2 regions of the Gilvimarinus sp. DA14 genome follow, and region 2 is predicted to be linked to the other one. Evidence: predicted binding sites of a transcription regulator. Region 2 holds the regulator's gene; the other holds the start of a gene.
The links. Region 2 encodes PhoB, which activates phosphate uptake and scavenging genes when phosphate is short. Its sites were predicted from a motif close to TGTCATAAANNTGTAACA; they were not measured.
Positions count from the first base shown of each region.

Region 1 (3,374 bases), 1.1 Mb from region 2:
CTACCGGGCCGTAGAAGGGTTACAATCCGCAGCGAAACACCATAAGCAATAACGGCGCGCCCTCGCTGTCGGCCTGATAAGCCTCACTCACCAGCTCCGCAACTGCTGGGCTACAACGTTTAGCAGCCTGACTCACCAGTTGATAGCGCTGCTGCAGTAAACTCAAGGCGTCTCCTGCGGTCTGGGCTCGCAGCACAATATTAGCCTCGCTACCGCCCGGCGACTCAATCTCAGTTTGCGATGGTTGCGCAGCCGTTTCGGCCTTGGGCTGAGCGGCTTTGCTACGAGAACCCAAGTTTGCCAGCCAGCCATTGATGCCCCGGTCACTGTAATCGCACTCTGCCATGCGATTAACCGCATCGTTCGACTCAATCATGTCCACCGCCGGTTCGCAGTCAGCCTCTGTCGCGAAAACGGCGGCACACCACAGCAAGCTCACGATCGTCACAAGCGCGGACAAGTGTGTACGGGACAACATTAAAACTTCAACTCCATACCCACGCCCAGATAGTCGTCGTCACGAATAACATCATCTTGGTTGCGAGTGTAGTACACGAAGGTGCGGGTACGCTTATCAAACTTGTAATCGCCGCCGATGCTGAAAGACTCGCGCCCCTCTATTTTGATATCCGACTCACCATACTGAGTTTTAAACACCCACTTGTCGGTGATATTCCATTGCGCCGAGGCAAAATACCCGTTGCCCTCATTCTCCTGCTGTTCATATTTCTCCCAGGCGCCGCCAAGCATCACCGGCCCGAGGGTGTAAGCCCCCACCAAACGCCATGTTTTCTGGCCAGTAACATTCTCTTCTATATTACTGTCCATGGCCGCCGCAACGTAAAAGGCGCCCTGGTCGTAAGCCAGAGACGTAGACCAACCATCGATACCATCAGTCTCTTTGGTCACATAGGCCGCCTTAGCAGTCAGCGGCCCCCAAGATTTTGGGCTGACATACTGAATAACATTCTTACTGCGATTTTCACCGGCAAAAATATTGCGAATATCGCCCTCCATGTCGTTAAACAAGTCCACTTTAGAGGCCGATGTTTTCAATGGAGAATCGTACACACCGCCCATCAAGGTGCCGTAATTTGTCTGTAATCCCAGATAGATATTGCGCTGGGTTAGCGTTTGACCATCCTTATCGCCATCATCAACACTGGTTTCATACTCGAAGCGATAAATCACCAGTACATCTTCGGCGATGGCGTTATCACCCATAAGCCCGATTCTGGACGAGTTGCTCTGTAGCTCCAGCTCTCTATCACCGGCTTCGTCGGCCTGCTGGAAAGCTACATTGGCTTTACCGTATAAAGTTACCGCAACCGACGGTTGCGCAAGAAATGCCAGGGCGCTCAGCCCCCCTAACCAATACCGCATAATTCGCTCCTCTGCCCTTTAACGTGACGCTTTTATGTCTTAAAGATTACATTTTAGTGACATATTTATTACAAGCTCGCGCATCTTGCCGGGCAATTATTTCATTATTGTTACAAAGCGTGTTTTTTTTGCGAAACGGATTAGCAAAAATGTCGCTCTACTCACCACAAAGGATAGTCAGAAATGGAGATTTTTGCCCGCTAGGGGTTATTTGGCCGCCCATAAAATGTCACGGGCCTGAAGATCCAGGAGTAAGTTGCGGGCAAAACTGGCAAGCCCGGCCGGGTCTACGCCGCCCATGTCGGCTGCCAATCGGGCAAGAGCGTCACTGGCGCTGCCAGCGCGCTCTTGCAACAACTTAATAAAGTGAACTGTCGCCGCATTGCTGAGCATAAATTCCACTTGATCGGCGCGATTGCGGTAGACCAGCAAATAGGTGAGTTCGGCAGGCGGGGTCTGTGGCTGATAGCCCGGTCCCAACCGATGGACGGGGTACTGATAACTCAGACACCACAAAAGCTTGGATACTTCAATTCCAGCCGACAGCAAATCATCATGCGGGACTGCCTCTGGTAACGTTTCATCCGCCACGTCCAGGGCCAGCTCCACCCATTCATAATGGGCCAGTTCTAGCAAAAACGGTGGATCTCTCGGGTCCGGCGCGCGCTCGTTTTGCAGATAGGTCAAAAACTCCTGGCTAATCTGCAAAAAGTAGGGGCTTGCGCTTTGATGCCGATCGATAAAATCCCGCACCAACTGGTGCCAATGATCATCCGCCAGTATTTCCCGCAGGACCGGGAAACCTCCGGCAATAAAGCCCTCGATATTGTTGTAAATCAAGTCCCGGTAAATGTCCAAGCGCCGCTCTTCTATCCCTTCGGGGGCGGGATTGCGTACAGGAGCACGTAAATGTGCGGCAAACTGGCGCTGGATCTGGCTCATGCCAGCACACCTTGGCGCTTACTGCGCGTCGCACTGGTATTCTGATACTTACGAATTTGCGCTACCTCATTGAGGAGCTCGGCTACCGGGGGAATATTGAAATCCCGCTCCAATAAAGTGGGCACCGACCCCGCCAGCTGATAAAACCTGTCGAGCAGTTGCCAGGCAGGTGGCTCCACCGCAGCGCCGTGGGTATCCACCCGCAAGTCCTCTGCCTGGTGGTAATGACCGGCAATGTGCGCGTAAGCCACCCGCTCCAGTGGTAACTTGCGCAAGAATTCTTCGGCGTCGTAACCGTGGTTAATGCTGTTGACGATAATGTTATTAACATCCAGCAACAGGCTGCAATCTGCCTCGGCGAGCACCGCGCTTATAAATTCGGCTTCACTCATCTGCTGGCCGGGCGTGCAGTAATAGGAGGCATTTTCCAGCGCTATTCGCTGCCCCAGAATATCCTGTGCCTGTCGAACCCTTTGCGCCACATGGCGCACCGACTCTTCGGTAAAGGGTATGGGTAAGAGGTCGTACAAATGCCCCTGATCACTGCAAAAGCTGAGATGCTCAGAATAACCGCGAATCTTGTGCTCGTTGATAAACGCTTTAACGCGGCGCAACAGCCCGACATCTAACGGGTCTCGCGAGCCGATGGAAAGCGACAATCCGTGACAGACAAAAGGATAGCGTTCGGTATAGCGGCGCAACTGCTTACCCCAGCGGCCCCCAACGTTAATCCAGTTCTCCGGCGCTACTTCCATAAAATCGATCGCCTGAGGCTCGATTTCCTCCAGCGGCTGCAACAGGCTCCGGCGCAGGCCAAGGCCCGCCCCGGATACCGCAAAACGATGCTCACTCATCAGTGGCCGCACGTACCTTCGCCGCACTTACCTTCTTTGTCGGCTTTGGCATCGGCCTTTTCGCCGCCGCACTTGCCTTCACCACATTTTCCCTCTTTATCGGCTTTCTCACCGCCGCACTTGCCTTCGCCGCATTTCCCTTCTTTATCGGCCTTCTCGCCGCCGCACTTGCCTTCGCCGCATTTGCCTTCTTTA
Region 1 is NZ_CP100350.1:1,145,912-1,149,285, forward strand. It holds gene NHM04_RS05045 (hypothetical protein) at 20-478, opposite strand; gene NHM04_RS05050 (porin) at 478-1,383, opposite strand; gene NHM04_RS05055 (DUF2063 domain-containing protein) at 1,591-2,325, opposite strand; gene NHM04_RS05060 (DUF692 domain-containing protein) at 2,322-3,179, opposite strand; gene NHM04_RS05065 (hypothetical protein) at 3,179-3,374, opposite strand, start outside.
Region 1: a site for PhoB is predicted at 1,439-1,456, ahead of NHM04_RS05050 (porin). Genes of this name have one in related genera too.

Region 2 (3,374 bases):
ACAACCGTCCCCTGGGTGGGTACCTTTTCAGCCACCCGAACCTGGGGCGCTCCCCCATCAGCATCGCCGCCATTCCGCCTTATACCGGCGTACCCGACCAATTACAGAAACAGCAATTGCTCTGGGGAAGACGCTCGATTTTTGGGCTTTACGGCCGGCACATTTTAGTGAGCGAAGTATTTTTGCCCGGGTTTGTCACCCGGGTGTCAGGAGACCAAAGGCCATGAAAACCGCAAGCCTAAACCGGCTCAAGCTCTACGCGCAATTGACCCGCCTCAACCGCCCCATTGGCTGGCTGCTGGTGTTGTGGCCCACCCTCTGGGGGCTGTGGCTTGCATCCGACGGATTGCCGAGATTGGATTTGTTTGTCATCTACACCCTGGGCGCCATTGTCATGCGCTCGGCCGGCTGTGTGATTAACGACTATGCCGACCGCGATTTTGATGGCCATGTAAAGCGCACCCAAGACCGCCCCCTGGCCACCGGGCGCGTAACCGTGTCCGAGGCCTGGGCCGTCTTTGCCGCTCTGGTCTGCGTAGCGTTTATTTTGGTGCTGCTAACCAACACCCTTACCCTGTGGCTGGCCTTTGGCGGCTTGGCGCTGGCCTGTTGCTACCCATTTATGAAGCGCTATACCCACTTACCCCAAGTAGTGCTGGGGGCGGCTTTTGCCTGGGGTATCCCCATGGCATTTGCCAGTGTGCGCGATTCTGTGCCCGCCGAGACATGGCTAATATATTTTACGGTGCTAATCTGGACCGTGGTATACGACACCTTCTACGCCATGGTCGATAGAGACGACGACTTGCAAGTGGGTATTAAATCCACCGCGGTGCTGTTTGGTGATCAGGACCGTGTCATCACCGCCACCTTGCAGGTGCTGGTGATTTTTGGCCTGCTACTAATGAAGCCTCGCTTTGAGCTAAACAATTTTTACTACCTGGGCGTAGCCGCCGCGGCAGCGCTGTTTATCTACCAGCAAAAACTCATTCGCTATCGCCAACGCGGCCCCTGCTTTAAGGCATTTTTAAATAACAACTGGGTGGGCCTCGCGGTATTTATTGGTATCGTTTTGGGTACGCTGGATATCCGCTAAAGCACACAGTATGTAAAAATGAACGCCGAACTGTCATAAATATGCAACAATTAATACATTAAATACGCTTGCACGGAGGAGCCCCGGCGGGAAAACAACCGCTCACCGCCGCGAATTACCAGGTAAGGTTCTTCCCTCTTAGAATTTCCGCTCCACCAAAGTTGGATCACAGGCAGGCAATATGACAAGTCGCACCATCCTAATCGTTGACGACGAATCCGCCATTCGCGATATGTTGCGTATCGCACTGGAAATGGCCGAGTACCGGTGTTTGGAAGCGTCGAATGCGCAGGATGCACACGGTTTGATCATCGATGAAAAACCAGATTTAATTTTGCTCGACTGGATGATGCCGGGCACCAGTGGCATTGAGTTGGCGCGGCGCTTAAAGCGCGATGAAGTCACCGCCAATATCCCTATTATTATGCTCACCGCCAAGGGCGAAGAGGACAATAAAATTCAGGGGCTGGAAGTGGGCGCTGACGATTACATCACCAAGCCCTTCTCGCCGCGCGAACTGGTAGCACGCTTGAAAGCAGTGCTGCGCCGCGCCGATCCGCAGTCCTCTAGCCAGCCGATTAAAGTGCAGGGCTTGTGCCTGGACCCAGCCAGCCACCGCGTTACCATCAACGATCGCGAAGTGGATATGGGCCCCACCGAGTTTCGCCTGCTCCAGTTTTTCCTCACCCACCAGGAGCGCGCCTATACCCGCAGCCAATTGCTGGATCATGTATGGGGCGGCAATGTCTATGTGGAAGAGCGCACCGTTGATGTTCACATTCGCCGCCTGCGCAAAGCCCTCACCGTCGACCAGCACGAAAACTTAGTGCAAACTGTGCGCGGCACCGGCTATCGCTTTTCTACTAAAGCGGGTTAAGCTAGCCCCATCTTCGCTTTAGCCCGGTACCGCCGGGCTCCGATTTGCAAATAGGTTCCGCTTTGCTACAGGGATTTCACGCCGAACTCAAACGCCTGGCCGTAGTATTGGCCATCGCTTTTGTCATCGGCCTTCTGCTCGATCAACTTGCCTGGACACTGGTCGCCTGTACCTTCTGGTATATCGGCTGGAACCTGTGGCAGATGCTGCGCTTGAATATTTGGCTACAGGGCAAGCGCAAGGCACAGCCGCCCGAATCCACCGGCTTGTGGGGTGATGTGTTTGATGCCATCTACCATTTGCAACGCCGCCAAAAACGCGAGAAGAAAAATCTGCAGGCGGTTATCAACCGGGTTCAGGAAACTACTTCGGCGCTAAAGGACGGCGTTATTCTATTGGACTGGCGCGGCTACCTCGACTGGTGGAACCCTGCAGCGCAACGCTTATTGGGGTTTTACAATTCCGATCAGGGGCAATCGGTCATTAATTTTATTCGCCACCCGCGTTTTGTGGATTACTTTGAAGCAGGCGACTATGCCGAGCCTTTGGATATACCCTCGCCGCGCTTTCCCGACAAACGCCTGCAGTTTCAAATTACCCGCTTTGGTAAAAACGAACGGCTGATCGTGGTGCGCGATATCACCCAAATTTACCACTTGGAGCAAATGCGCAAGGACTTTGTGGCCAATGTCTCCCACGAGCTGCGCACCCCTCTGACGGTGATTAGTGGCTATTTGGAAACCCTGGCCGACAATAACAGTATTCCCACCTGGGACAAGCCTTTGGAGCAAATGCAACAGCAATCCAAACGCATGTCGCTGTTGATTAACGATTTGATCATGCTGTCAAAGTTGGAAACTGCGGATACCGGCTTTAACCAAAAGAGCATGCCGCTGGAGCCTTTGCTACAAACGGTAAAATCCGAAGCCTGGGTGCTGGCGAGCGAAAAGCAGCAACAGCTGAGCCTGCACTGCGACGAGCCCATCAGCATTATTGGCAACGAGAAGGAGCTGCACAGCGCTTTCTCTAACCTAGTCATTAACGCAGTAAAATACACCCCCGAGAAGGGCAAAATTGCCATGCGCCTGTGGCGCAGCGGGCCCAGTGTGTACTTTTCGGTGACGGATAACGGCACCGGCTTCGAAACCAAACACATTCCCCACCTCACCGAGCGGTTTTATCGCGTCGATGCCAGTCGCAACAGCAAAACTGGCGGCACTGGTTTGGGCCTGGCGATTGTAAAGCACGTACTGCTGCGCCACGACGCCGAATTACAAATTAACAGCGAGGTCGGCAAAGGCAGTGTTTTTACTTGCGTCTTCCCCGCCAACGATGGCCGCACCGGCTTGCGTCCGGCGGACAAGTAGCCCCGCAGAGGTTACACTAGGGACTCAATAGCTT
Region 2 is NZ_CP100350.1:2,277,099-2,280,472, forward strand. It holds gene NHM04_RS09965 (chorismate lyase) at 1-227, shown strand, start outside; gene ubiA (4-hydroxybenzoate octaprenyltransferase) at 224-1,096, shown strand; gene phoB (phosphate regulon transcriptional regulator PhoB) at 1,278-1,973, shown strand; gene phoR (phosphate regulon sensor histidine kinase PhoR) at 2,018-3,340, shown strand.